DNA from 3 places in the Modestobacter sp. SYSU DS0290 genome. Region 1 is predicted to be linked to each of the others. Evidence: riboswitches for the same ligand, from Rfam matches in the RefSeq annotation. Region 1 holds a riboswitch; each other region holds the start of a gene.
The links. Region 1 has a riboswitch for cyclic di-AMP ahead of ACI795_RS14940 (aggregation-promoting factor C-terminal-like domain-containing protein). Riboswitches for the same ligand answer to the same signal wherever they lie in the genome.

Region 1 (9,579 bases):
ACGGTCGCGGCGGCGATCGATGTAGCTGCGCGGTGCTCGGCCCGCCACCACCGACGGACAGGTACGAGCCCACCGACCGGCAACGCGCGTTCGTCACCACCCGCGACCGGCGCTGCCGGTTCCCCACCTGCGGCCAACGCATCGGCGCCAACGACCTCGATCACGTCGTCCCGCACGCCTGCGGCGGCGAGACCGACTGCGCCAACCTCTGCTGCCTGTGCCGCAGCCACCACCGGCTCAAGACCTTCGCCCCCGGCTGGCACTTCGCCATGACCCCCGACGGGGTCCTCACCGTGACCACCGCCAGCGGCGTCACCCGCACCACCCGACCACCCGGCCTGCGACCACCCGAACTCGAACCGGCCGGACCCGCAGCAACCGGACCCCGACCACCGGTCGGACCCGAGCCGCCAGTCACCGAACCGGCCGACGACCCGCCGCCCTTCTGAGGCGTGGAGCGTGCTGGTCGGAGAGCGGCCGCCTCGTCCAGTCGGTGTGACTGGCGTGGCGGGAGTGGCCGGCGAACGGTCCGCGGACCACTCGAGTCCCGGGTCGGTCCGCGCGTGCCGATAAACCCAGCGTGATCCGTCAGGACGTCGCGCAGGGCTCGCCGCGGAGCCCACAGTGGTTCGACCCCGAGCACCAGGCCGACATCCTCGCGGCCTTCGACAGCCACCTGGCCTCGGGGCTGCACGAGCGCACTCCCTTCTGCCCACGCCCTGAGCGTGTGCTGGAGCTGGGTCAGCTCGCTGCCGCCAGCGCACTTCCCGCCCGTGCCGCGCTGCTCCGCTGGGGCGCCCTGCCCGCCGCGGTGCGCAGCCACCTGCTCACCAACTGGTACGGCGTCCGAGAACACCGTCGCGCCGCCTGAGCCCGAGTCGCCCGGACCCCCACCTCCCGAACCCACGCCCTCCCGCCGACACCCCGGTGGTGGCGGGAGCCGGAACTCATCCCGCGGTGCGCTCACCGGCCGCCGGCGGATTGGGCAGCGCGCAGGCGGCCGTGCCGCCCGGCAGTCGCATCCGGTTCGCCGCCACCAGCTGGTAGACGCCCGCGGCGACCCAGCGGACCGGCGGCAGCACGAGCAGGAACCCGAGCAGCGGCAGCGGCCACCGCGCGACCAGCAGCGCGTGCGCCACCGCCTGCGCGCCCCCGTCCACCCGGCCGGACCGCCGCACCCACAGCACCTCGCGTGCGGCCCGCTCGGCCGTGGTGCCCAGCGCAGTGAGGTCTGCGCTCTGCCAGGACACCACCCGCGCGTCGGCGGGCAGCACCCGCGGCGCCCAGCCGGCCACGCGCTGGCAGAAGCCGCAGTCGCCGTCGAACAGCAGCACGGGTCGGGCCACGCTCACCTCCACGGGTGGGTCCGGGTCACGGGCGCGGGACGTTCCGCAGGTTGCTGCGGGCCAGGTCGATCATCCTGCCCACCCCGCCGCCGAGCACCATCTTCGACGCGGTCGCCGCGAACCCACGGATCTGCTCGCCGGTGATCGCCGGCGGGATGGACAGCGCGTTCGGGTCGGTCACGAACTCCATCAGCACCGGCCCGGGGTCGGCCAGCCCCGCGGCGAGGGTGTCCCGCACCTCGCGGGGGTCCTCCACCCGCATCGACCGGATGCCGACCGCGGCGGCGATCGCCGCGAAGTCCGTGGGCTCGTGGTCGGTCTCGAAGTCCGGGATGCCGTCGACCATCATCTCCAGCTTCACCATGCCGAGCGACGCGTTGTTGAACAGCACGATCTTGATCGGCAGCCGGTGCAGCCGCGCGGTGATCAGCTCGCCGAGCAGCATCGCCAGCCCGCCGTCCCCGCTCATCGACACGACCTGCCGGCCCGGCGCGGCGAACTGCGCGCCGATCGCGTGCGGCAGCGCGTTGGCCATCGAGCCGTGCCGGAACGACCCGAGCACCCGCCGCCGGCCGTTCGGCGTCAGGTAGCGCGCCGCCCACACGTTGCACATCCCGGTGTCGACGGTGAAGACGGCGTCGTCGGCCGCGAGCTCGTCCAGCTGCGCGGCCACGTACTCCGGGTGGATCGGGCGCATCTTCTCCACCCGGTGCGTGTAGGCGTCGACCACCTTCTCCAGCGACTCCGCGTGGTCGCGCAGCATGCCGTCCAGGAAGCGCTGGTCGGTCTTCCGCTCCAGCAGCGGCAGCAGCGCCCGGATCGTCTCCCCGACGTCGCCGTGCACGGCCACCTCGACCGGGCTGCGGCGGCCCAGGTGCGCGGCGTCGGCGTCGACCTGCACCGTGCGCGCCTGCGGCAGGAAGTTCACGTAGGGGAAGTCGGTGCCCAGCAGCACGAGCAGGTCTGCCTCGTGCGTGGCCTTGTGCGCCGCCCCGTACCCGAGCAGGCCGTTCATGCCGACGTCGTAGGGGTTGTCGTACTGGATGAACTCCTTGCCGCCCAGCGCGTGCCCGACCGGCGCCAGCACGTGCCCGGCCAGCTGCATCACCTCGTCGTGCGCGTCCCGGCAGCCCGCGCCGCAGAACAGCGTGACCGTGCCCGCTGCGTTGATCGCGTCGGCGAGCGCCTGCACCTGCTCGGCCGGCGGCCGCACGGGCGAGGGGCGCGAGACCATCGCCGACTCCACGGACGGGCCGCCGGACTCCTCGGCGGCCAGGTCGCCGGGCAGCACCACGACCGACACGCCCTGCTTCCCGACGGCGGTCTGGATGGCCACTCGCAGCGCCTGTGGCATCTGCTTGGGCGTGACCACCTCGCACCAGTACGAGCAGTCCTGGAACGTCCGCTCGGGGTGCGTCTCCTGGAAGAACGCCATCCCGATCTCCTGGGACTGGACGTGCGAGGCGATCGCCAGCACCGGTGCACCGCTGCGGTGCGCGTCGTACAGCCCCTGCAGCAGGTGCGTGTTGCCCGGCCCGCACGAGCCGGCGCAGACCGCCAGCCTCCCGGTCACCTGGGCCTCGGCGGCGGCGGCGAACGCCCCGCCCTCCTCGTTGCTGACGTGCACCCACTCGATGCCGTCGGTGTGCCGGACGGCGTCGACGACGGGGTTGAGGCTGTCGCCCACGACCCCGTAGATCCGTTCCACCCCCGCGGCGCGGAGCATCTGCACGAGCTGGACGGCGACGGTCGGGTGGGCCATGTGGAGCTCCTCCGGACGGTGGGTCGGGCGGCCGCCGCTCTCCTACCCGTGGTCGGCGACCTGAACATGGTGCGCCTCAGGTCTCCTCGGGCGGCGCGAAGCGGGCGAGCGCGTCGATCGCCGGGCAGGTGTAGTACGCCCCGGTCAGCGGGGTGAGGAAGCCGGTCAGGCCGTCGCGGACACCGTCGGCCGCCCCGGCCATCCGGCGCAGCATCTCGTGCAGCCGCCACCGGTCGCGGGCGAACCCGACGAACGCCGTCCCGTGGTCGGTGACCCCGCCGTAGGCGACGTTACGCCGGAAGACCGGCCGCTCCTCGCCGTCGACCTCCACGGTGGTCCGGGCCACGTGGGCGCTGGGCAGCATGACGTCCTCGGGCAGCTCGACGCTGTCGGCCTTCGTGCGGCCCATCGACATCTCCTGGCCGTGGGTGCCCAGCGACTCCCAGGCCGCGGTGTCGTGCCGCCAGAGCTGGTAGAGCACGACGCTCGACCCGGCACCCGGTTCGCCCGCCGGCACTGCGGCGACCTCTGCGGCGTGCAGCAGAGAGGGGTTCTCGGTGCCGTCGATGAAGCCGGTCAGGTCCCGGTCGTGCCGGTAGAGCCAGCCGGTCACCTCGCCGGCCACCCGGGCGGTCCCGGCCAGGGCGGCCAGCACGGCGCGGGCGTTGTCGAAGACCGCGGTCCGGTCGCCGCCGGCGACCCACACCCACGCGTCGTGCTGCGTCGCCGGCATCCGGTAGCGCCCGGCGCCGACGATCGGCTCGTCGAACCCCGCGGCGTCGGCCGGGGCGTCGGCTGGGGCGACGGCGGCCCACAGCTCCGGGCGGAAGCCGGCCACGACGTTCACCCCGCCGGTCGAGGAGAGCGGACCGGTCAGCCCGGCCACCCCGCGGACCAGGTCCTCCGCGGAGCGGCCGGGCTCGAGATCGAGCTCCAGGTAGCAGTGCTCGGGTGTGCCGAGCGCGAAGATGCCGGGCTGCGGGGTCACGGCGTCACTGTGCCCGACGCCCGCAGCCGGCGGGCATCAGTCGTTCGACGGCGGCTCGTCCTTGCCGGCCTCCTCGAGCTCGTCGGCCTCCTCCTTCGTCTTGTGCACGGCCTTGTCGGCGTGCTCGGGCGGCCCGTAGACGGTGTAGAGCACCAGCGGGTTGACGCCGTCGTTGACGAAGTTGTGCTTCTTGCCGGCCGGCACGACCACCAGGTCCCCCTGGGCGACCTTCTTCTCCTGCCCGCCGACCTTCGCCTTGGCGGTGCCGCTGACGAAGGTCAGGATCTGGTCGACGTCGTGCACCTCCTCGCCGATCTCCCCACCCGGCGGGATCGTCATGATCACCAGCTGGGTGTGCTCGCCGGTCCAGAGCACGCGGCGGAAGTCGGCACTCTGCTCGGCGACGGTGGCGATGGTGAAGTGCTCCATGGGCGCCGTTCCTCCGTTTCCCTCGATCTGCTGACCGGCGCTCGCCGGCCGTCGATGATCAGTCAAGAGCAGGTCGGCCGACGGCGCGATCCGAGCCCGCGCGGGCGGGCCTGGTGGAGGGCGCGGCGCCGCGGGACACTGCCGCCGTCAGCGCCGCCCAGCCCCCGGAGACAGCCATGCGGACGCACCACGACGGCACCGACCCCGAGACCGTGGCCGCGGTCTCGGACACCCTCGAACCGGACGCCGACGACGACACCGCCGGCTGGTCGCCGCCCGACCGGCCCTGGGTCTCCACCGGCTGGGGCACCACCGAGCGCGAGGAGGAGGCGGGGGAGGGGCTGTCCGGCCGGCTCGCCCGCGAGCTGCGCGAGGACGGCGGCGAGGAGGACGGGGACGGGCTCGGGGACGCCGCGGACACCGACGGCGAGCTGCGTGACGACGAGGTCGGCGACGACCGGGCGGGCCGGCTCGCCGACGCCGACGACGACGGTGTGGTCGACCGGGAGGACGAGCTCTACGCCGAGGACGAGGGGGTCGACGGGGGAGCCGCCTCGGCGGAGGAGTCCGCCGTGCACCTCGTCCGGGAGGACGGCTGAGGTCGGGACCGGCGGTGGTCCCAGGGACCTCCGGCTCTGTGCGACCGGCGGCCGGGGGGCCACGCTGGAGGGGAGCAGCCCGGTGGCCGGTGTGACGGGCACCGGACGAGCGGGCACGGACAGGAGGACACGGGGACGGAGCAGGACGGCACGCGGGACACGCTCGCGGCGGAGGTCGACGAGGCCATGGCGGACGGCACGGCGGAGGCGTCGACCGGGGCGGTCGGCGGTGGGGTCGTCGTCGGGCACGACGGGTCGGGGTGCGCCCAGGAAGCGCTCGTGTGGGCGGCGGGGCTGGCCGAGCGGGCCGGGTGGCCGCTGCACGTGGTCCGCGCCTGGCGGATCGCCACCGCACCCCAGCCGGCGAGCTGGTCGCCGGGCTACGTGCCGCCGATGAGCGACTACGAGAAGGCGGTCCAGGCCGACCTCGAGGCCGACGTCGTGGCGGCGCTGGGCGAGCAGCGCGCCGCCGGGGTCGTCTGCCACGTCGCGCACACCGCCCCGGTGAAGGCGCTGATCACCGCCGCCGGGCAGGCCGACCTGCTGGTCGTCGGTGCCCGCGGCCGCGGCGGCTTCGCCGGCCTGCTGCTGGGCTCCACCAGCGACCAGGTCACCCGGCACGGGCCCTGCCCGGTCACCGTGGTGCGCAGCGACCGCACGGACTAGCCACCGCACGGACCAGCGACCGCACGGCCCACTGCACCCCGGCGGGCCGCGGTCGGGCGCGTGGGTGTCCACTGACGTGGTGCCCGCCTCCGATCGTGTCCCGCCGTCCTTCCTGCAGGCCCACACCCGGGTGGAGCGGCCCACCCTGGTGCCCGAGGTGCAGCTGCACGTCGCCGACGACGTCGTCGCCCTCTGGGAGGCGATGGAGACCGAGGCAGGCGGCGCCGGCCAGGACCCGCCGTTCTGGGCGGCGGCCTGGCCCGGCGGTCAGGCGCTGGCCCGGTACGTCCTCGACTCGCCGGAGCTGGTCGCCGGCAAGCGGGTCCTGGACCTCGGCGCCGGCAGTGGGCTGGTCGCCGTGGCCGCCCTGCGGGCCGGCGCCGCGCACGTCGTCGCCAGCGACGTCGATCCCTACTCGCACACCGCGATCGCGCTCAACGCCGAGCTCAACGGCGTCCGCGGGATCGAGGTGGTGGGCGACGTGCTCGGCGACGACGGGCCCGACGTGGACGTCGTCCTGGCCGGCGACGTCTGCTACGACCGGGAGATGACCGCGCGGGTGCTGCCCTACCTCGGCACCCACTGGCTCCGGGGAGCCACCGTGCTGCTGGGTGACCCGGGCCGTGCCTACCTGCCGCGCGAGGGGCTGCTGCCGGCCGCCACCCACGACGTCCCCGACGCCGACGGCGGGCAGGTGCGCCGGACGACGGTCTGGCGGCTGCCCTGAGGCAGGTGTGACACGCGGTACGTCCGGGACGGGTCCCACGCCGCTGACCAGCGGTGTCATGGCAGAACCCGACGAACTGGCCGCCGAGCATTGTCACGAGGTCGTAACGAGCCTTACCGTGGTCGGGTCCGGCCGGACGTCACGTCCCCACCCGGGGAGCCCGCGCCGGATGCCGCCGAGTCGCTGTCCACAGCGATCCGGGGACCCACCGCAGCACTGGGGTGAATCCCGCCCGGGCACGCGCCCGGCCGGGTAGGGCGTCTTCCCGCCCGAATCCGTCAGCTAACTCGGTAGGCGGCCGCGGAAGAGCCCGGGAGCCCCCTCCTTCATGTCCCCCCGCACCACCCAGCACGACCACGATGGGCACGACCTCCCCGCCGACGGCGAGCTGCCCACCACGGTCCTCCCCGTCGCCGGGGACGAGTCCCCCCGCCGTCTGGCGCCCCCCGCCCGCCTGCGCCGCCCGGCGCTGTACCTGGCCGCCGCCGCGGTCGGTGCCGTCCTGGTCAACGTGGCCGTCTCCGGGCAGACCGACGCCCAGGCCACCGCGGCGCCCGAACCGGTGAGCATCGCCACCCAGCTCGGCCTCACCGCCCAGCACGCCGGCACCGTCGTCTCCGAGGGCCGGGTCGGTGACCGGCTCGGTGAGCTGGTGGCCGACCGGAGCCAGCGCCAGGAGGCGGAGGCCGCCGCCGCGCAGGCGCAGGCCGACGCCGTCGCGGCGGAGGAGGCACGGCTCGCCGAGGAGGCGCGCAAGGCGGAGGAGGCCCGGCTCGCCGAGGAGGCCCGCAAGGCGGAGGAGGCCCGGCTCGCCGAGGAGGCTCGCAAGGCCGAGGAGGCGCGCAAGGCGGAGGAGGCGCGCAAGGCCGAGCAGGCGCGCAAGGCCGAGCAGGCCGCCGCCGCTCCGCGGTCGCAGTCCAGCTCCCGCTCCTCGGGCGGCGGGGCCCCGGCCCCGGCCGCCGCCGCGCCGGCCGGCTCGTACCAGAGCTACGCGCTCTCCAAGCTCGGCGGCGACGCCGGCCAGTTCTCCTGCCTGGAGAAGCTGTGGGGCAAGGAGAGCGGCTGGAACCCCAACGCGCAGAACCCGCGCAGCACCGCCTACGGCATCCCGCAGTTCCTGGACTCCACCTGGAAGAGCACCGGGATCGCCAAGACCTCCGACGGCAACCGGCAGATCGACGCCGGCCTGATCTACATCAACAACCGGTACGGCTCGCCGTGCGGCGCGTGGTCGCACTCGCAGAGCGCCGGCTGGTACTGATCCACCCGGTCCCGACCGACCCGGCACCGACGAGGAGGGGCCGCCCGCAGCGGGCGGCCCCTCCTCGCCTGCGCAGCGCGCGACCACCCTGCCCGCACCGCACACCCGTGGGCCAGGATCAGCGGGTGGACCACCCAGACCAGGAGGGCTGAACCGTGGGCAAGCACCGGGCACCCGAGCCCGCGGCCTCGGACTTCGACGCCGCGACGGCCGCATTGACCGACGTCACCGGCGACTACCTCGTCGATGCCGCGCACACCCGCATCGGCGTCCGTGCCCGGCACGCGATGGTGACGACGGTGCGCGGCGCGTTCACCGACTTCGCCGGCACCGCGCACCTGGACACCGCCGACCCGGGAGCCAGCACCGTCTCGCTGCGCATCCGCACCGCGAGCATCGACACCGGCGCCCCCGACCGCGACGCGCACCTGCGGTCGGCGGACTTCCTGGACGTCGAGCAGTACCCGGAGATGCGCTTCGACTCCACCGCGGTGCGACAGGTCGACGACGAGGTGTACCGGGTCACCGGCGACCTGACCATCAAGTCCGTCACCCGCTCGGTCGACGTCGACTTCACCCTCACCGGCTCGGCGCTCGACCCGTTCGGCAACACCCGGGTGGGCTTCGAGGGTGCGCTCGCGATCAAGCGCAGCGACTGGGAGCTGACCTGGAACGCCGTCCTGGAGACCGGTGGCGTGCTGGTGAGCGACCGCATCCAGGTGGAGTTCGACGTCTCGGTGATCAAGACCGCCTGACCCGCCGCGGGCCACCCCCTCCGGGAGACGGAAGAGGTGTGTTCCACACCACTGCACCCCGCTACCGTGGCACTGAGTGCCAGCGGCCGTGGTCGCAGGCACCGGGGGACGACGGCGTCCCCCGGTCCGAGGAGCAGGGGAGTGCGCAGATGGCGAACGCGTGGTTCGAGACGGTGGCCGAGGCGCAGCGGCGGGCGAAGCGACGGCTGCCCAAGGGCGTCTACGGGGCGCTGGTCGCCGGCTCCGAGCGCGGGCTGACGGTCGACGACAACCTGGCCGCCTTCGCCGAGCTGGGCTTCGCCCCGCACACCGCCGGGCTGGCCAACGCCCGGCGGATGGACACCCACGTCATGGGCCAGGACCTCGCGCTGCCGGTGCTGATCAGCCCGACCGGGGTGCAGGCCGTGCACCCCGACGGCGAGGTCGCGGTCGCGCGGGCCGCGGCGGCCCGCGGCACCGCGATCGGGCTGTCCTCGATGGCCAGCAAGCCGATGGAGGAGGTCATCGCCGCCAACCCGCAGACGTTCTTCCAGCTGTACTGGGTGGGTGACCGCGACCTGATGGCCGCCAAGGTCGAGCGGGCGCGCCGGGCGGGGGCGGCCGGGCTGATCGCCACGCTCGACTGGTCGTTCTCCTACGGCCGCGACTGGGGCAGCCCGTTCATCCCGGAGCGGATCGACCTCGAGGCCGTGCGGCGGTACGCCCCGCAGGTGGCGCTCAAGCCCAGCTGGCTGTGGGACTTCGCCAGGACGAGGAAGCTGCCCGACCTCACCGTGCCCAACATGGTCGCGAAGCCCGGCGACCCGGCCCCCACCTTCTTCCAGGCCTACGGCATGTGGATGCAGTCGCCCATGCCGACCTGGGAGGACGTCGCCTGGCTCCGGGAGCTGTGGGGCGAGGACCGGCCGTTCATGCTCAAGGGCGTGATGCGCGTCGACGACGCCAAGCGGGCCGTCGACGCCGGGGTCAGCGCCATCTCCGTCTCCAACCACGGCGGCAACAACCTCGACGGCACGCCGGCCTCCATCCGTGCCCTGCCGGCGATC
Region 2 (9,579 bases), on a different contig from region 1:
TCTGCGCCGACGCGGACGTCGCCGAGGTGGTCGGGATGCTGACCGCCGCCGGGCTGGAGGTCACGGCGCTGGCCGACGACGGCAGCGCACCCGCCCGGGTCTCCGTGGTGCCGGCGACCCTGGTCAAGGGGCTGGAGTTCGACCACGTCGTCGTGGTGGAGCCGGCGGCGATCGTGGCCGCCGAGCCGCGTGGGCTGCACCGGCTCTACGTCGTCCTGACCCGAGCGGTGAGCAGCATGGTCGTCCTCCACCGCGGTGAGCTGCCCGAGCTGCTCGCCGGCTGAGGCGCCGTCCCTAGGCTGCGGGGCATGTCCTCCCTGCGCCGAGCCCTGCGCGTGCCCCCTGCCCCGGTCCGGCTGGGGGAGATCGACCCCCGGTCGACCCCGCACGTCCCCGGTGACAAGGAGAAGACCAGGGACGTGATGCGGGTCGACGCCGAGCGGCTGGCCGAGCTGCAGCAGCGGCTCTACGCGGAGGGCACCGGCGGCAGCCGGCGGCGGGTGCTGCTGGTGCTGCAGGGCATGGACACCAGCGGCAAGGGTGGCGTGGTGAAGCACGTCGTCGGGGCGATGGAGCCGCACGGCGTGCAGGTGGTCTCCTTCGGCACGCCGACGCCGGAGGAGCTGCGGCACTCGTTCCTCTGGCGGGTGCGCCGTTGCCTGCCCGGGCCGGGGAAGGTGGGGGTGTTCGACCGCTCGCACTACGAGGACGTGCTGATCGGCCGGGTGCGGCAGCTGGCCACCCCCGAGGTGATCGAGCGCCGCTACCGGGAGATCACCCGGTTCGAGCGTCAGCTGGTCGCCGACGACGTCACCGTGCTCAAGGTCTTCCTGCACCTGTCCCCGTGGGAGCAGAAGCAGCGCCTGCTGGCGCGGCTCGACGACTCGACCAAGCGCTGGAAGTTCGACCCCTCCGACGTCGACGAGCGGGCGCTGTGGCCGGAGTACCAGCAGGCGTACGCGGCGGCGATGGAGCGCACCGACACCGACACCGCCCCCTGGTACGTCGTGCCGGCCGACCGCAAGTGGTACCGCAACTGGGCCGTCGGGCGGCTGCTGCTGGAGACCCTCACCGACCTGCAGCCGCGCCTGCCCGAGCCGGCCTGGGACGTCGACGAGCAGCGGGACCGGCTGATCGAGGAGCAGCCGCTCAGCGGCTGACCCGCGGGCGCCCCCGGCGCAGGCGCTCGTCCAGCGCCTCCGTGCAGAGCCAGCCGGCGATCAGCACCAGGTGCAGCAGGAACAGCCAGAAGCCGACGGCGACCACGCCGCCGACCACGGTGAGCCCGCCGAACGGTGCGCCCAGGTCCAGCGGCAGGGACAGGAAGAGCACGAACCCCTGCAGGAACCCCGACAGGCAGGCCGCGGTGAACAGTGCGCCGGCGCCCACCGCCGCCCACCGCAGCCGCCCGGCGGCGACCACCCCGAACACCCAGGCCAGCGGCACGGTGAGCACGCCGAGCACCGAGTAGTAGCCGACCGCGAAGGCCGCCAGCCCGTTGCTCACCCCGGGTTCGGTGGACAGCTCGGCCAGCGCCTGACCGGCCCGCAGCAGCGGCCAGGTCAGCAGCGGCGCGACCAGCAGCAGCGGCAGCGCCAGCAGCCGGCCGCGCCAGGCGGTGAACCGGTCGTGCGCCGGGCTGAACCGCAGCAGCGACCGGCGCAGCCCCTCGCCGTACAGGGAGATGGGCAGCAGCGTGAGCAGGGCGCCGACCACGGAGAGCCCGGTGCCGGCCTCGGCCAGCCGGGTGAGGGCTGCCGGGGCGCCGAGCTCGGCGGGCAGCACCTCGGCCAGCCGGCCGGTGAGCCGTTCGACGGTCACCCGGCCGGTGACCCAGCTGGTCAGCGCGAGGGAGAGGACCAGGCCCGGGACGACGGCGATGCCCGCGTAGAAGGTGAGCCCGGCGGCGATGAGCGAGGTGTCCCGTCCGCGCAGCCGGTGGCGCACCGATGCCGCGAGGCCCCGCGCCTCGTCCGCCGCCCGCACCGCGACATGTGACCACGGGCGGGGCACCTGGCGCCCGTCGGCCGAGGGTCAGTCGACGAGGCCGCCGACCAGCAGCATGTAACCGAAGATCACGACCAGGATGAGCACGATGACGCCGGCGAAGACGGCGCGGCTCCGGTTCTGCCGCGACTTCGGCGGCTGGCCCTGGTCGGAGGAGCGGTTCGGCGGGGTGCTCATGGCGTCTCCAGTGGTCGTCGGGGCCGGTCGGTCCCGGGCTCTGGTGCCTCCGTTCCCCGTAGGCGGTTGATCACGCACGGATGCCGCGGCCTCACCGGCCGAGCAGGTGCCGGGCCGCGGCGAAGCCGCCGAGCCCGCTGACCCCACCGCCGCGGACCGTGCCCCCGGACGACGCTGCGACGACCCGCGGGTGCGCGGTCGCCACGCCCCAGGTGCCGGCCTGCCCCGGGTCGGTCGCCACCGGCCAGGACAGGTCCCCGTGGAAGATGTGCCCGCCCGGCATGGCCAGCGCGCCCTCGACGTCCAGGGGCGAGGCCGCCTGCAGGCAGGGCCGCCCCTCGGCGTCGGTGGCCAGGCAGTCGGCCAGCGGCTCGGTGAGGTGGTCGTCGAGCTGGGCGACGACCCGGCGCACCGCCTCCTCCCGGGTGCCCACCGGGTCGGCCGCGAAGAGCTCGGCCGGGGTGTGCAGCCCGAACAGGGTCAGGGTGTGCAGCCCGGTGGCACCGGTGATCGACGGGTCGGTCAGCGAGTGGCAGTACACCTCGAACGGGACGACGTCGGGCAGCCGGCCGGCGCCGGCCTGGGCGAACGCGGCGTCGATGGCCGACGCCGACTCGTCGACGTGCACGGTGCCGCTGAAGACCCGGTGCGGGTCGTCCCCGGAGCGCAGCCCGGGCAGCCGCCGCAGCACCATGTTGACCTTCAGCTGCGACCCGGACGGGCGCGACGCCGGCGGCGCGCCGAGCAGCTCGTCCAGCACCGTCGGCGCGGCGCCGCCCACCACGTGCCCGGCGTCGGCGGCATGCGCCGTCCCGTCGTCGTCGGTCCAGTGCACGGTGACCCCGTCGGCGCGGGGCTCCAGTGCGGTCACCGTGGCCCGGGTCAGCAACCGAGCCCCGGCGGTGCGGGCGGCGGTGGCGATCGCGCCGCTGACCGCGCCCATGCCGCCGACCGGCACCCGCCAGCGGCCGGTGCCGTTGCCGACCAGGTGGTAGAGGAAGCAGCGCCCGGCGAGCCCGTCGGCGGCGTGCACGTCGGCGAAGGTGCCGATCAGGCCGTCGGTGAGGGCGATGCCGCGCACGTCGTCGTCGGTCAGGTGGTCGGCCACCACGTCGGCCAGCGGCCGCTCGCGCAGGTCGTGCCAGATGCCCGGGTCGCGCAGCCGGCCGGTGAGCTCCCTCTCGCTGGGCAGCGGTTCGGTGAGGGTGGGCGCGAGGTCCTCGGCCAGGGTGGACAGCCGGCCGTAGAGGCGCTGCCAGCCGGCAAGCTCGGCGTCCCCGCCGGTGAGCGCCCGGAAGGACGCCGCCGTCGCGGGCCCCTCGTCCCGCTCGACCAGCAGGCTCCGGTGCCGGCCGTCACGGCGCAGCGGCGTCCAGGAGGCCACCGCACGGTCGCGCAGCTCCAGCCGCAGCCCCAGGTCGGTGACGATCCGGTCGGGCAGCAGGCTGACCAGGTAGGAGTACGCCGAGAGCCGGACGTCGACGCCGGGGAACACCTGCTGGCTGACCGCGGCGCCGCCGAGCACCTCGCGCCGTTCGAGCACCAGCACCGACCACCCGGCGCGCGCCAGGTATGCGGCGGCGACCAGCCCGTTGTGCCCACCGCCGACGACGACCGCGTCGTACCGGGCGGCGGTCATCCCAGCTCCCGGGCGAAGCAGAGCGAGAACGGGTCGTCGACGTAGTGCCCGAACGTCGGGATCGGCCGGTAGCCGGCCGACGTGTACAGCCCGACCGCCTCCGGCTGGCGAGGGCCGGTCTCCAGCTTCAGCGTCGACCAGCCGCGGCGGAGGGCCTCGGCCTCCAGGCCGGCGAGCAGCTGCCGGGACACCCCCCGCCCGCGGGCGGCCGGGACGACGTACATCCGCTTGATCTCCGCCTCGCGTGGCCCCAGCGGGCGGAGCGCGCCGCAGCCGACCGGCGTGCCGTCGTCGTCCCGGGCGAGCAGCACCACGGCGACGTCGGTGGCGGACGGCGGCACGCCCGGTTCGCTCGCGCCGTCGTAGCGGGCGCGCAGCTCGACCTGCTGGGCAGCGGTGAGCGCAGCGACGGCGGGGTCGTCCCAGGGGACGGCGGCGAGGGTCGGCACCGGGTCATCCTGGCCTGCGGGGGTGCGGCTCCTCCACGAGGCCACCTACCAGGTCCCGGCGAGGAAGCCGGGGAGTGCCGCGCCGGGGCACCTGCGGGCCGCGAGCGTGGCGACAGCGGCAGCTTCACCAGCCGCTTGCGGAGCGTGACGACGGATCGGCCGGCGGTGGTGGCGCAGACCCCACCCTCCACCGGAGGGCGCAGTGGTCCCGCCGGGTCCGGCTGCCCAGCTCAGGCCGCGTGTCGGCGCTCTGGCCGGGAGACGATCCGGGTCCGCAGGACGCACTGGCCGGACGATTCGGCGTGCCTGTCACCCTCGGTGAGCGTGTCGGAGCACACCACCGGAGTTTCTCAACAAAATCGCAAAGGGCGTTTGTCACGAGCCCATAACGCACTTACGGTGGGCGACGGTCCGGACGGGCACCTCAGCCACCCATCGGTGGCGACCGACCAGACCGCCGCCGAACTCCGCGGCCCGTGCACTCCGGCGGGCCAGGGGACCGGGGACCCACCGCAGCACTGGGGTGAAGCACTGCGCGGCCGAGCCGGGCCGCACGTGCCGGGTGTCTTCCCATCCGAACCCGTCAGCTAACTCGGTAGGCGGCACGTTGGAAGAAAGGACCACCCGCCGAACATGGCGAGTTCGCTCAATCCTGCCCGCCGTGGGTCCACCTCCCGTCGGGCCGTCGTCACCCTCCTCGCCGCCGGGGCCCTCGTGGCCGTCCCGCTGCTGAACCCCGCGCCCGCGGCGGCCGAGCCCACCACGTCCGCCGAGGCCGCCACGCTGGTCGCCGAGCGGGCCCACGACCTCGAGGTCGTCACCGAGCAGTTCAACGACGCCCGGGTCGAGCTCGAGGCCAAGCAGGCCGAGGTCGACGCCGCTGCCGCCCAGGTCGAGGCCGCCGAGGCTGCCCTGTCCGGCGCTCGGGACCGCGTCCGTGAGGTCGCCCGCAGCGCCTACACCGGCGACCAGCTGAGCACCCTGCAGGCGATGCTCACCAGCGAGTCCGCCGACGAGCTGATGGACCGCGTCGGCACGCTGGACTCCATCGCCGACCACAACAACGGCATCCTGGGCGAGGCCGTCACGGCCGACGAGCAGGCCACCGAGGCCAAGGCCGCCGCCGAGGCCGCCGCCACCGAGGCGCAGGCCCAGCTGGACCAGGTCGAGAAGCAGCGCGCCGACCTGAACAAGCAGATCGCCGAGTACCAGGCGATGTACGAGCGGCTCTCCGCCGCGGAGCAGGCCGCCTCCCGGGCCGAGGCCGAGCGGCGGCACGCCGCCGAGGCTGCCGAGGCCGCTGCGGCCGAGCAGAGCTCCGCCTCGAGCTCGAGCTCGAGCTCCGGTTCCCGCTCGGGTGGGGGCGGCAACGCCCGCGCCGCGGCTCCGGCCGCGCCGGCCGCACCGGCCCCGTCTGCGCCGGTCGTCGCCTCCAGCGGCGCTGCAGCGACCGCGGTCAGCACCGCCATGGCCCAGCGCGGCAAGCCCTACGTCTGGGCCGCCGCCGGTCCGGGCTCCTTCGACTGCTCCGGCCTGGTGCAGTACGCCTACGCCGCAGCCGGCATCTCGCTGCCGCACTCCAGCCGGGCGCAGGCGAGCATGGGCCGTGCGGTCTCCCGCGGGGAGCTGCAGCCGGGCGACCTCATCGCCTTCTACTCGCCGGTCACCCACATCGGCATCTACATCGGCAACGGGCAGATGGTGCACGCGCCGACCTCCGGCGACGTGGTCAAGGTCGCCAGCATCGACGTGATGGGGAGCATCACCGCGATGCGCCGGATCGCCGGCTGACGCCAGCGCTCCAGCACGAACGCCGGTGCCCCGGTCGCCTCACGGCGGCCGGGGCACCGGCGTGTCCGGGTGCCCTGGCAGGGCCCCCTCCCGGGTCCCGCCCTGCGCCTGCGAAGGGTCGGGAGGAGGGGGCTTCATCACATCGGGGAGACCGCGGCGCCGGTGGTTCGTTGTCCCCGGTCGTGGCTGCCCGTCTCCTCGCCCCCGCCCCCGTGGCCCGCGTCTTCCGTGTCGTCGCCGTCGCCGAGGCGGTGTCCTGGGTGCTCCTCCTCGCCGGGATGTTCGTCAAGTACGTGCCGAAGACCTCCGAGGTCGGCGTCCAGGTGTTCGGCCCGGTCCACGGCGCCGTCTTCATCGCCTACGTCCTGGTGACCCTGGTCGCCTGGCGGGTGCTGCGCTGGTCGCTCGGCACCACCGTCCTCGCGCTGGCCGCCTCGGTGCCCCCGCTGGCCACCCTCTGGTTCGAGCACTGGGCCCGCCGCACCGGCCGGCTGCCGGTGAGCGAGACCGCCGCCGTCCGGGCTGGCTAGCCTCCGGGGATGGCCGAGCCCGTGCTGCCCTCCACCGCCCGCACCCTGCTGGCGCGCACCGCCCGCGTGCAACGCGACGGCCGGGCGCCCGGCCTGGTCGCCGGCGTGGTCCGCGACGGCGGGCTGGCCTGGTCGGCCGCGCGTGGCGACGTCGCCGACCCGCACACCGACGTCCAGTACCGCCTCGGTTCGATCAGCAAGACGGTCACCGCCCTGGTGGTGATGCGGCTGCGCGACGAGGGCGCCCTGGACCTGGACGACCTGCTGGGCGACCACCTGCCGGACACCCCGCTGGGCGACCGCACGGTCGGGCAGCTCCTCTCCCACCTCGCCGGGGCGGGCGCGGAGAGCCCGGGCGGCTGGTGGGAGCGCGTGCCCGGCGGCACGCTGGCCCAGCTGCCGCTCAGCGACGACGACGTGGTGCTGGGCGCCGCGCGACGGTTCCACTACTCCAACCTGGGCTTCGGTCTGCTCGGTGAGCTGGTCGCCCGACACCGCGGCCGACCGTGGTCGGACGTCGTCCGCGACGAGGTGCTGCTGCCCCTGGGCATGACGCGCACCACGCCGCGCCCCAGCGGCGCCGCCGCCGAGGGCCGCGCGGTGCACCCGTGGGCCGACGTCGTGCTGCGTGAGCCCGAGCACGACGCCGGGGTGATGGCCGCGGCCGGTCAGCTGTGGGCGACGCTGGCCGACCTGGGCAGGTTCGCCGCGTTCCTGCTCGGCGACACCGCCGAGGTGCTCTCCCCGGCGACGCTGGAGGAGATGACCGTGCCGGCCGGGGTCGACTCCTCGGCGGCCGGCTGGTCGGCCTACGGCCTGGGGCTGCAGGTGGTGCGCGCCGACGGCGTGACCCTGGTCGGCCACGGCGGCTCGATGCCCGGCTTCCTCGCCGGGGTCTTCGTCGACCGGGCCGAGCAGGCCGGCGCGGTGATGCTGGCCAACACCACCAGCGGGCTGGACCCGCTCGTCCCCGGGTTGCTCGCCGATCTCCGGGCGGCCGAGCCGCGTATCGTCGACGCCTGGACGCCGGCGCCCCCGCCGGTGCCGCTGGACGTCCTCGGCGTCTGGTTCTGGGGGCCGGCCCCGTACGTGCTGCGGGCGCAGGGCGAACGGCTGCTGCACCTGGGTCCGCTGCCCGGGCGTCCCGGGCGGGCCAGCCGGTTCACCGCGCGGGCGGACGGCACCTGGGTGGGCCTGGACGGCTACTACGCCGGGGAGACGCTGCGGATCGCCCCCGACCACCTGGACCTGGCGACCTTCGTCTTCACCCGCACGCCCTACGACCCGGCGGCGCCGGTGCCCGGCGGGGTCGACGCGGAGGGCTGGCAGGGGCGAGCGTGACGGAACGGCCCCGCTGCTGGGTCCCGCCGTGACCTCGCGAGTGGTGGGGGGCGGCGGGGCCCTTCACCGGTCGAACGCGTCCATCGTCGTCTTCACCACCGCGCCGTAGGCCAGGTGCGGGACGACGTCGCTGACCCAGTCGGTGGTCGACCAGGTGCGCGGGTCGGTGATGCCCAGGACGGTCATCGGGCCGTTCGAGCCGATCAGCACGCCGACCGTCGTCAGCGCCGTCCCGATCAGCGGCCGGGAGCGGAACCCGGCGGCGCGGGCCAGCCCGGCGAGGACGCCGACGCCGATCCCGGCGGCCAGCCCGGTCATCGGGCCGAGCCCCTGCACCCGGTTCTGCCGGGTCTCCTCGTCACCGGGGATCTGCACGTGCACCTTGTCGGCCAGCGCCTCGACGGTCTGCTCCGGGGTCGAGCTGCTGCCCCTCCCGCGCACCACCATGTCCAGGTAGGTGACGGCGTTCAGCGCCGTGGTGCCGGCCGCACCGGCGGCGGCGCCGCGCAGCACCCAGCCCAGCGTGCCGATCCCGCGCTTGCCCGTGCCGATGGTGCCCAGAGGGGTCCGCTTCGCCATGATCGCGGGCTACCCGGCCCGGGCGGCGGGTGAAACGGGCTCAGTCGCGGGTGAGCACCAGGACCGTCGCCCGGCGGGCGGCCCGGCGGTCGCGGACGACCACGAGGGCACCCATCAGGACCGCGGCGCCCGCGGCGCCGGCCACCAGTGCCAGCGCCTTCGTCCCGTCCGCCTCCTCGGCCTGCGCGCCGACCGGGGGGCCCGGGGTCGGCGGATCCGCCACCGCGGCGATGCCCCGGGCCTCCGCCGCCAGCTGGGGGGTGAGCGGGGCGGTGCCGCCGCAGAGGTCGGCGGCGAGCTGACCCTCCGGGAGGTCCGGTGGGTCGGTCGCGAAGATCAGGAACGGTCCGTCACCCGTCAGCTCCAGGCCGCAACTGGCCCCCGAGCAGGCGGAGACCACCTGCTGCCGTGCGCTCGCCACGCCCTTGTGCAGGGTGTCGACGGCGAACACGTGCAGCGCGGGGTCGCCGCTGCTGCCTCCCGGCCGCAGCACCTCGCGGGAGACCAGCGTGCCGGTGAAGACGGCGTCGGCCCGGTCGAACTGCTCGGCGGTGTCCGCCGTCGTGCAGCTGCAGGCCGACGCGGGGGAGGGCGTGACCCAGCCGGCGACCAGCAGGGCCCCGCCGAGCAGCAGGGTCGTCGGCCAGCGGTGCACAGCGGCAGCGTGCTCGCGCCCGGCCCGGCCCGCCAGCCCCGGCGGCCGCCGGTGCTCAGCCGGCGGTGGCCCCGTCCTCGGCGTCGCGGGTGGCGCCGGCGGCGCGCTCCAGCAGCGGGGCCATCCGGTGGTCGATGAACCGGCGCAGCGCGAGGTTGGTGTCGGTGCGCTGCACGCCGGGGATCGCCAGCACCTGCTCGCTGATCCGCCAGAGGTCGTCGGCGTCGACGGCGACGACCTGGACCAGCAGGTCGGCGGCGCCGGAGAGGCCGGTGACCTCCAACACCTCCGGGATCCCCGCCAGCGCCTCGGCGACGTCGGCCAGGCTGCGCTGCACCACCTGCACCGTCACGTAGGCGCCCAGCCGGTAGCCCAGTGCTTCGGGGCGGACCCGCCGCTCGAAGGGGTCGA
Region 3 (9,579 bases), on a different contig from region 1:
CGGGACGAGGTCCTTCCGCGACAGCCCTCGCCTGAGGCGTTGGGAGCGTCGGGAGTCAGCTGTTGCTGGCGTGCCGTCCGAGGTGTGCGGGCTTCAGGGTGTCCGAACGATCGCGGATAGCGAGCGCAGCAGAGTGTTCCGGACCTGCGGAGGCAGGATGACACGCTGCTGCCCCGGGTCGCTGAGCGCTCGGGACGAGGATGCATGAACGGCGATGGCGGGGGCGACATGACAGACGGCGGACGGGACTACGTCGGAGCGCAGTGGGCCGCATTTCCCAGGGCCCGTCGAACTTCGATGAGCCGTGCCCCCGGCGGTCGCATGATCGCCGTGCTGGCCATGGCACTGGTGTTCGTGAGCGGATGCGGCGACGCAGCTCCTGAGGACGCTGTCCCTGAGCAGGTGGCCGCATCAACCACTCCCGAGACCACCGATGACGCGGTCGACGAGGACACGTCACTGCAGGACGCCATCGACGCCGCGGGGATCAGCAGCGACCTGGTGAGTCAGCTCGGGCGAGTGGCCGGCGACACGGGCTACGGCCTGCGGCGGGGTACGCCGCTCACCGGCGATGAGGCTCGAGGTTTCGCGGTCGTCCAGATCGGTACGTGCCGTGAGCTCGCGTCGGGTTTCCGGTCCCTGGACGAGTTGGTGGCCAGTGACATGGCCGGCGGCGCGGGCGAGGCGGACGCCCGGACGATGGCGGCGTTCCTCCGCGACTCCTTCTGCCCCGCGGTCCGGCCGTTGGACCCAGCTCCCGGTAGTCCGGCTCCTACGCGAGCCACACACGTGTCGGACGGGACACGTGGACTGCTCAGTTCGGTCGACCACCTCGATGGCGCACTGGCGCCTGGGTCTTTGGCCGAGTGCGCTGCCGCGACGGGGGAGCCGTTCGGCGACCCTCGTGCGTACGCCCTTCCCGGCGGTCAGCTGCTGTGCGGGGACTACCTGCCCGGCGGCCCGTGGGATGACCACTTCATCAATCTCGACGTGGTCTTCCCGCAGCCGGTGCCGGTCGACGAGGCGCTGCTCGCCGTGGCCGCAATCCTGCCGGAGGACCTGGGGGCACCGAGCATGCGCGACGGCGTCAACCCGCCGTACGCACCCGCACCCGGGGGCTGTCTGAGCGTCGTCTGGAGCTCGCCGACCGTCGAGCGGGTGGTCGCCCGCATCAACCCGGACTGGGGAACCGAGGGGGAGGCGAACGCCGTGCTCTACTCCGACCGCCCGACGTCCGACGGATCGAGCGCGCCGTTCGACGGAACGGTCAGGGTTGCGGCGGTCGGTTTCGGTGGCCACAACGACACGAGCGGCTCGGTCATCTGTTGAGCGAGGCGGTGCGGTGTGGGTGTTCGTGACCACGTGCGTCCGCATCGGCCTCGCCGCCTGCCCCCGTCCGGCAGGCGACGAGTGGGCTGAGGCAGGTGTGACTGACGGGTTCGTTCCGGCCTGTCCTGCGCTGGACGGCGCACCCGGCGACTGACCATGGGCGCTCACGCAACATCACGGGGGTCAGCGCATGTCACGGTCCGAGTCGGCCATCGAGGAACTCATCCAGCGCTGGGAGACCCGCAACCCGGGCACCCCGGTCCGGCCGGTGGTCGAGCAGGCCATCGACCTCGGGTTCACCATCGCCGAGCCGACCGGCTCGGCCCGGTACCTCCGCCTCGTCTACGACGCCCCCGGCAGCTCGGTCACCCTCTACGCCGACGCGCAGCGGCTCACCGCCGCCGGCTCCGGCCTCCGCGACCTCGCCAGCGCGATGCCCGGTGCCGTCGTCCGGCCGCGCGACGTCCAGTTCCCGTTCGACGCCGCCGACCCCGCCGAGGTGCTCGGGGGCTTCCGGGCCGCCGCGATGGGCGAGGCCGTCGATCCGCGGACGGCGGAACTCCCGGCCGTCCCCCCGGTCACCCCGCAGCCCGTGCCCGTGCCCGCCGAGCCGAGCACCAACTGGCTGACTCCGGTCCGCGCCGCGGTCGCCGCCGTCGCGCTGCTGTTCGTCGTCGTCGGAGCCGTCTCCGGCGGGTTCGCCGGCGCCCTGGTCATGGCCGGGCTCGCCGTCCTGCTGGTCGGTCTCGGCGCGGTCGTCGTCGGCCGGGCCCGCTGGGCGCTCATCGGCTCCCGCGCCATGGGTGCCGGGGTCGCCGCCGCTGGCGTCGTCGTCCTCGCCGCCGGCGCGGCCGTGCTCCCGCCGACCGACGCCGTCCCCGCCAGTGCCGACTCCGCGGCGACCTCCGCCCCGACGATGACGGCGGCCGACGAGGAGGCCGCCATCGCCGCCGCCGAGGCGTCGCTCGCCCGCGCGGAGACGGAGGAGGCCGCCAACGCGGCCGAGAACACCACCGGGCTGCTCACCGACGCCGACGCGAACGGAGCGATCACCGCCGCCCAGCCCACCACCGCCCTGGCCGCGCTGGCCGCCGTCGAGGTCAAGGGCCGCGCCCCGAAGACCGGCTACGACCGCGACAACTACGGCTCAGCGTGGACCGACGTCGACCGCAACGGTTGCGACACCCGCAACGACGTCCTCGCCCGCGACCTCACCGCGGAGACGTTCAAGCCCGGCACGCAGAACTGCGTCGTGCTCACCGGCTCCCTCGCCGACCCGTACTCGGGGAAGGCCATCGCCTTCCAGCGCGGCCAGGACACCAGCAGCGACGTACAGATCGACCACGTCGTGGCGCTGTCGAACAGTTGGCAGACCGGCGCGCAGGGCTGGGACGCCACGAAGCGCACCGCCTTCGCGAACGACCCGCTCAACCTGCTCGCCGTCGACGGCCCGCTGAACATGCAGAAGGGCGACGCCGACGCCGCCACCTGGCTGCCGCCGAACAAGTCCTACCGCTGCACCTACGTCGCCCGGCAGGTCGCGGTGAAGGTCAGCTACGGCCTCTGGATGACCCAGGCCGAGCGCAACGCCATCGCCACCGTGCTCGCCACCTGCCCGGCCGAGCCGCTGCCCGGCGGCGTCGTCGCCAACGTGCCCGCGCCCGCGCCCGCGCCCGCCCCTGCCCCGGCGCCCGCTCCTGCACCGGCCCCGGCCCCGGCACCCAAGCCCGCGCCGGCGCCCGCCCCTGCGCCGGCCCCCGCGCCCGCCCCGGCGCCTGCTCCTGCGCCCGCACCGGTCGGCTCGAGCTACGCCAACTGCACCGAGGTCAAGGCCGCGGGCGCCGCACCGATCTACCGCGGTCAGCCGGGCTGGCAGGACAAGTTCGACCGCGACAAGGACGGCGTCGCCTGCGAGTAGCCGGCCTGCTGGGGGGGACAGGAATGGTCATCGCTGCCCTCCCGGGGGACCGCGTGGACGGCCGGCTCCGCAACTCCGGCGGGCCGCGTGTGACGAGCGGGACGGGTGGTGTGACGACTCGGCAACGACGCCCCGTGTCGGCGGTTTCCGTCGGCAACGTCCTCGATGCTGCGCAGCAACACGAGCGTCATCGGAGTCAGGAGTACGGGATGCGCGGGATCGTCGTGATCGACCAGCCGGTCGAGGACCGGGTGGTCGGCTGGCACGTCAACGTCGGCGAGGGGCTCGAGTCGACGATGGCCGGCGCCTGGGTGCTGCCCTCCGACGACGACCGGATCGCCCGGCTGCTCGTGGGCCGCATCCTGGTCCCCACGGAGAAGGCGTCGCTGCGCTTCGGCCCCGGCGCCGACGCCGCGGCCCTCGCCGTTGCGATCGTGGCCGAGACCAGCACGCTGGACGCCGCCTTCGCCGCGCACGTCGCGTCGCTGCCGTCGAGCAAGCGGAGCCTGGTCACCCCGCGCTGGCCGCGGATCCCGACCCGGCCGCGACCGGAGACCGCCGGTGACCCGCTGGCCAGTGACGCGCTCACGCTGGCCCGCTGGGTCGCCGAGCTGCTCACCGCCTGGGACAAGATCGAGAAGGAGCGGCTCACGCGCCCCTTCCTCGCCGTCCGCGGCGGCGAGGCCACCCGGGCGCTCCCGCCCGGCTGGCCGGCCACCAGCCGGCTGGCGCAGGCGGCCTGAGCCAGCCGGGGGCGCCGCTGTGGCGCCCCCGGAAGGGGCGGACTCAGACCAGCCGACGCGCGGTGTTGTAGCCCCACATGTCGACGCTGGCGACGCGGACGACGTCGCCACTGGTCGGGGCGTGGACCATCAGCCCGTCGCCCAGGTAGATCCCCACGTGCCCGACGGGGGAGTAGTAGAAGACCAGGTCACCGGGCTGCAGGTGGGCCCGGTCGACGTGCACGCCCATCGTGGACTGCATCCGCGACGAGTGCGGCAGGTCGATCCCGGCGGCCCGGAAGGCGAACTGGGTCAGGCCCGAGCAGTCGTAGACGTCCGGACCGGCCCCGGCCCACACGTAGGGCTTGCCGAGCTGGGCCATCGCGGTGTCGATGGCCACCTGGGCGGCGGAGTTCGGTGCGGCGGTGGCCGCGACCGGCGCGGCGATCGGAGCCGCGGCCGGCGGGGCGGCGCCCCCGGCGTCGGCCTGGGCGGCGAGCGGGGTGAGCACCACGCCGGCGCCGGTGAGCAACGCGATCAGCGCGCCCTTGGCCGAGCGGGTGGAACGACGAGCTGAGGTGGTGCGCAGGGTCGTCATGGAACGACGGGTTCTCCTTGTTCTCCGCAACCGCCTACCGAGTTAGCTGACGGGTTCGGGCGGGGAACTCGCCCGGCCCGACCGCACGTGCGGCCGCGCTTCACCCCAGAACTGCGGTGGGTCCCCGGTCCAGGCGGCGGCTGCAACGTGCACAGCCGACGTCCGGTTCGGCGGTGCCGTCCGGGTGTCACCAGGTGCGGTGACGGTCGGACCCGGTCGGCCGCGACGACGCTAGGTCGGCTCGGCGGAGCCCGCAGCCGCCGCCGTCGGCCGGATCCGGACGGTCTCGGAATGCGACTCGCCGTCGTGACCGTGGCAGATGTGAGGCCGGCCCCGGCGTGTCTCGGGACGTTACGACGTGGCCGAAGCGCGGCGTGTAACGACGCTCAGTGCTCGCGCGCCAACGACCCGTTGAGCGGCCGGCACCACCGCCAGCGGCGCGACGGCAGCCGCGGTGCCGACACACGACAGCGCCGCCGAGGAGTGGTCCTCGGCGGCGCTGTCGGCGTTCTGTGCTGCGGGTCAGACGATCTGCTCGCCGATCCCGAACTGCAGCGAGCCGTCGGGGCCGGCGGCGGCGTCGAGCGTCTTGTCGTCGAGCAGCTCCGCGGCGCGGGAGTCCAGGAAGACCCGGGCCCCGGCCGCGTCGAGCACCGCGTCGTCCTCGGCGGGCACGGCGGCCAGGCTGAGTTCCAGGTTGGCGCCGGTCGGGTCGTTGGCGATCCGCAGACCGCCGGACTCGGGCACCTCGGACTGGCCGAGGATCCCCTTGATCGCGGTGGCGGCGCCGGTGGTGAGGGTCAGCATCGTGCGGGGTCCTCTCGGTTGCAGGGGGCCCAGTCCGCCGGACATCGGTGGCCGGCGGACAAGGCGGTCGACCTGAGACGGTTCGCCTCGCACCTCCAACCTCCCCGGCACCCCGGGGCGGGGTCAACCCTCGTCATGCACCCGCAAAGAAGTCCGCGCCCACCGCGTCGGTCGCGGTGATCGGCTGACCGCTGCCCGATCGCGTCACCCGGCCCGCCCGCACGGCCTGCGCCAGCCCCGCCTCCAGCGCCGGCATCAGCACCGGGTGCAGTCGCCGGTGCCCGAACACCGCCAGCGTCTGCGCCACCAGCTGCTCGTGCGTCAGCCCACCGCTGGACCGCAGCAGCGCCACCATCGCGTTGCCGATCTCCTCCGGCGGCACGTGCTCCAGCGGCCGGTCACCCGCCGACCCCTGCCGGCGGAACCCCGCCCACGACCCCGGGTCCGTCCCGTCCGGCCAGAGCCACTCCGCCGCCGGGGCGGGCAGCAGCGCCAGCAGCTCCGCCATCCGCGCATCGGTCAGCCGCGGCACCTCGAACGCCCGCGCTGCCCGCCGGGCCAGCCGCTCCCGGTGCACCGGCCCCTCCGCGGCGATCCCCTCGACCAGCACCTCCCGCACCAGCCGCGCGATCGCCGGGTCCTCCAGCCGGCGCAGGTCCCGCGGCTCACCCACCGGCCCCGGCGTCCACGGCACGAACGGCTCCTCACCGGGCAGCCGCACCGGCGGCACCAGCGGGCGCGCCGGCACCCGACGCGGCTCGTCCCGCGGGCCGCCACCGGACACCGGGCCGTCGGCGGAAACCGGGTTGTCGACGGGCGTCTCGGGCCGCAGCGGCACCGGCAGTCCGGCCGGTGGGCGGGCCGTCCGCACCGCCGTGGCCAGCCGGTCCAGCACCGTGTCCCGGTCGGCGACCCACTCCGGCAGCCACACCCGCTCCACCGCCCAGCCCCGCGCGGCCAGCGCCAGCGCGGGCAGCTCGAGCCGGTCGGTCAACGTCGAGGCGCGGTCCGGCCGGTCGAGCAGCACCGCCACCCGCGGCCGCCCCGGCTCGTCGACCGGGGCCAGCGTCAGGTCGATCCGGAACCGCGAGAGCCCGACGTCGGTGCGCACCGCGAGCCCCCGCTCCCGCAGCGCCGACGCCACGGCGTCCCGGTGCGCGTCCCGCACCGGTGCGCCCGCGCCGTCCCGCGGCACCGCGTCGACGCCCTGCGTGACGACGTCGAGGAAGGCGCGCAGCTCCCGCACCCCCCGCTGCGCCGTGCCCGCCGGCACCAGCGCCGCCGGCGGGAACGACGCGTACACCAGCAGCTGCCGGCGGGCCCGGGTGACGGCGGCGCGCAGCCGCCGCTCACCGCCGGCCCGGTTGAGCGGCCCCAGGTCCAGTGGGAGTTCGCCCCGCTCGTCCAGCGAGGCGCCCAGCGACACCAGCACGACGTCCCACTCCCCGCCGTGCACCGCCTCGACCTCACGCACCACCAGCTGCCCGGAGGACAGCGCCGCGGTGAGCCGGGGGTCCGCCGCCGCGCGCAGCAGGTTCTCGACCAGCCGCCGCTGCGCGGCGTGCACCGTGAGGACGGCGAGCGACGGCGCCGCACCGGGGGAGTCGGCGAACCGCCGTGCCACCTCGGTCGCCACCGCCGCCGCCTCCGCCTCGTTCGTGCCCGCGGAGGGCCCGGTCCGCGTGAAGCGGCCGTCCACCGCGACCAGCCCGAGCGCCGGCCCCGGCACCGCCGAGGGGAAGGTGCCCACCCGGTGCGCCGCGTTCGGCACCGCGAACAGCAGCTCGTCGGCACTGCGGTGATGCCACGCCAGCTCGCGGTGGGGCACACCGGCCCGCAGGCAGGCGGCCAGCAGTCCGTCGTCGTCCGCGGCCGGCGGCCCACCGACCACGAGCGCGGCGCGGGCCCGGCCCAGCGAGCCGAGCGCGTCGGCGACCGCGAGGCCTCCGGCGTCGGCCAGCACCACCAGGTCGAAGGAGCCAGGCTCCGGCGGCAGCAGCCGGGCCACCTCGTCGGGGGTGGCGAGCACGCAGCTGCCCGGGCTCGCGGTCGCGAGCACCCGTCCCGCTGCGGCCGCGCGGGCCGCCGCGGAGCCGGTCAGGAACCGGCGGACCGCGTCCTCGTGGGCGCGGGCGTCGGCCGCGGACAGGCCGGCGGCCATCGCGCGCTCCGCCACCGATGCCTCGGCCAGCCCGCGGTCGAAGGCGGCGACCGCCTGCGCGGCCGGGACCGCACCGGCGACCAGCGCCGTCCGCATCTCGGTCAGCCCCGCGGCGTCCAGCAGGTGCACCGCCCGCAGCAGGTCCAGCCAGTGCGCGAGCGACGGCAGGCCGAACTCGTCGATCGCCCGCCCGGCCCGGGTCTCCTCCCAGCGCGCCACCAGCCGGCGGTCCCCGGCCCAGGCCAGCAGCCGCTCCGGCGTGGTCGCGCAGACGCGGGGCAGCGTGACCAGCGCCCGCTGCAGCGATCGGACGGCGACCGCGGCCCGGGCGGGGTCGTGGACGGGCCCGGTGTCCAGCAACCGGCGCAGCGCCGGGGTGAACGCCGGGTTCGTCCGCAGCGCCGCGGCGAGCCGGCGGGCGCTCTCGACCTGGGCGTCGAGCAGGTCCACCTCGGTGAACGGGTTCCAGTTCCACGGCAGGTCGACCCCCGGCAGGTCCCCGGCGCGCCCGGCCAGCTCCCGGGCGGCGGCCTGGACGGCGAGCAGCTCGTCGGCCAGCACCGGCACCTCGGCGGGCAGCACCTTCGCGTCCGGCAGGAGCGCGGGCGCGAGCTCGGCCAGCACCGCGGCCAGGCGCTTGCCGCGGCCGAGCCGGCCCGAGGCCGCCGCCTGCCGCGCGTTCTCGGCGATCGCGGCCAGCGGCAGGTCCAGCACCCGCGGATCGGCGACGTCCAGACCCGGGTGCTCCTCGGCGCAGAACAGTGCGACGTCGGCCCGCAGCTCGGCGACCGCCTCCTCCCACTCCGGGGTGCCGGCCCGGTCGAGGTCGGCCAGCGGGACGGCCGGCCCGTCGAGGAGGACGGCGACCGCGGTCAGCTCGGCGGGCGTCGGGGCGGCCGCCACCACCCGGGCCACCGGACCCGGCGGCACCGCGTCCACCGCGCGGTCGACGGCGCGGACCGCGGCCTGCACCGCCACCGGGTCGACGTCGGTCGAGTCGAGGAACCCCCACGGGTGGCCGGGGCCGGGCCGGGTGCGGGCCGCGATCTCCGGCAGACCGGCGAGGGCGGCCCGCACCGCCGCCGTCGTCCGGGTCGACGCGCTCACCACGAACGTGGGCGGGACCGGCAGCGACGGGACGGCCGAGCCCGACGCCAGCAGCGCCGCGGAGGCCTCGTACAGCGAGAGGCCAGCCGAGTTGGCTGCGTGCAGCCGGACGGAGTACCCGGCCAGCCGCTTGCGCAGCGGGCCCAGATCGGGGACGTCGTCCACCGGGACGTCGGGTGCCGGATCCCCGGTCAGCAGGGCGGACAGGCCGGCGTCGGTCAGCCGCGCGGCCACGGCGTCCAGCGCGTCCCGGCGGGGCGCGACGACGAGCACCCGCCGCCCGGTGGCGGCCACGGCGGCGACGGTGTTCGCGACCGTCTGCGCCTTCCCGGTGCCCGGCGCGCCGAGCAGCACGAAGGTGCGCCCGGCGAGCGCGTCGGCGACCACGGCCAGCTGGCTGGCGTCGGCCGGCAGCGGCAGGGTCGCGGCCAGCTCGTCCAGGTCGGCGTCCACCGGGTCCTGCGCCGGGAACGGCTGGCCCGGCCGCAGCAGCACCGGCACCAGCGGGTTGCGCAGCGCGGCGGCGCCGAGGTGCTCGGCGTCCTGCCGCACCCGGGAGGCCGCGGCCGGCAGGAGGGCGAGGTCGGCGGTCGCCTCCACCCGCGCCGACGCCCCGCTGCGGGCGAGTGCCTGGCGCACCGCGAGGACCAGGCCGGCCGGGTCCGTTCCGGACGGTGCCGGCAGGGCGACCCCGTGCCGGCGGCGCAGCTCGGCGAGCAGCTGCCCGTTGGCCGCGATCCCGCCGGTCGGGTCGGCGATCAGCCGGTACGAGCCGTTGGCGCCGGCGGTGAGGGTGACCGGCAGCAGCACCAGCGGAACGCGCACCACCCGGCCGTCGGGGGCCCAGCTGACCGAGCCGAGCGCGAGGCACAGCTCGTTGGCGCCGGTCTCCTCGACGATCGCGCGGGCCCGCTCGGCGAGCCCGCCGACCTGCTGG

Region 2: another riboswitch for cyclic di-AMP. It lies ahead of ACI795_RS08650 (NlpC/P60 family protein); the one in region 1 lies ahead of ACI795_RS14940 (aggregation-promoting factor C-terminal-like domain-containing protein).
Region 3: another riboswitch for cyclic di-AMP. It lies ahead of ACI795_RS16955 (C40 family peptidase); the one in region 1 lies ahead of ACI795_RS14940 (aggregation-promoting factor C-terminal-like domain-containing protein).

Annotation. Positions count from the first base shown of each region.
Region 1 covers NZ_JBJHAI010000018.1:40,346-49,924, forward strand. Annotated here, with positions in the region: gene ACI795_RS14895 (DUF222 domain-containing protein) at 1-449, shown strand, start outside; gene ACI795_RS14900 (hypothetical protein) at 581-871, shown strand; gene ACI795_RS14905 (thiol-disulfide oxidoreductase DCC family protein) at 948-1,346, opposite strand; gene ACI795_RS14910 (pyruvate dehydrogenase) at 1,372-3,108, opposite strand; gene ACI795_RS14915 (Dyp-type peroxidase) at 3,185-4,096, opposite strand; gene ACI795_RS14920 (cupin domain-containing protein) at 4,133-4,525, opposite strand; gene ACI795_RS14925 (DUF5709 domain-containing protein) at 4,702-5,124, shown strand; gene ACI795_RS14930 (universal stress protein) at 5,311-5,790, shown strand; gene ACI795_RS14935 (class I SAM-dependent methyltransferase) at 5,870-6,517, shown strand; cyclic di-AMP (ydaO/yuaA leader) riboswitch at 6,691-6,814, shown strand; gene ACI795_RS14940 (aggregation-promoting factor C-terminal-like domain-containing protein) at 6,846-7,778, shown strand; gene ACI795_RS14945 (YceI family protein) at 7,934-8,533, shown strand; gene mftD (pre-mycofactocin synthase MftD) at 8,683-9,579, shown strand, end outside.
Region 2 covers NZ_JBJHAI010000007.1:88,721-98,299, reverse strand. Annotated here, with positions in the region: gene ACI795_RS08680 (HelD family protein) at 1-284, shown strand, start outside; gene ACI795_RS08675 (PPK2 family polyphosphate kinase) at 309-1,160, shown strand; gene ACI795_RS08670 (YhjD/YihY/BrkB family envelope integrity protein) at 1,150-1,986, opposite strand; gene ACI795_RS08665 (hypothetical protein) at 2,035-2,184, opposite strand; gene ACI795_RS08660 (phytoene desaturase family protein) at 2,276-3,823, opposite strand; gene ACI795_RS08655 (GNAT family N-acetyltransferase) at 3,820-4,272, opposite strand; cyclic di-AMP (ydaO/yuaA leader) riboswitch at 4,721-4,890, shown strand; gene ACI795_RS08650 (NlpC/P60 family protein) at 4,906-6,063, shown strand; gene ACI795_RS08645 (DUF3817 domain-containing protein) at 6,246-6,593, shown strand; gene ACI795_RS08640 (serine hydrolase domain-containing protein) at 6,603-7,934, shown strand; gene ACI795_RS08635 (hypothetical protein) at 7,998-8,513, opposite strand; gene ACI795_RS08630 (hypothetical protein) at 8,554-9,168, opposite strand; gene ACI795_RS08625 (Lrp/AsnC family transcriptional regulator) at 9,224-9,579, opposite strand, start outside.
Region 3 covers NZ_JBJHAI010000024.1:14,310-23,888, reverse strand. Annotated here, with positions in the region: gene ACI795_RS16970 (hypothetical protein) at 322-1,329, shown strand; gene ACI795_RS16965 (GmrSD restriction endonuclease domain-containing protein) at 1,520-3,247, shown strand; gene ACI795_RS16960 (hypothetical protein) at 3,457-3,990, shown strand; gene ACI795_RS16955 (C40 family peptidase) at 4,034-4,567, opposite strand; cyclic di-AMP (ydaO/yuaA leader) riboswitch at 4,585-4,716, opposite strand; gene ACI795_RS16950 (Fe-S cluster assembly protein HesB) at 5,090-5,374, opposite strand; gene ACI795_RS16945 (DUF4011 domain-containing protein) at 5,508-9,579, opposite strand, start outside.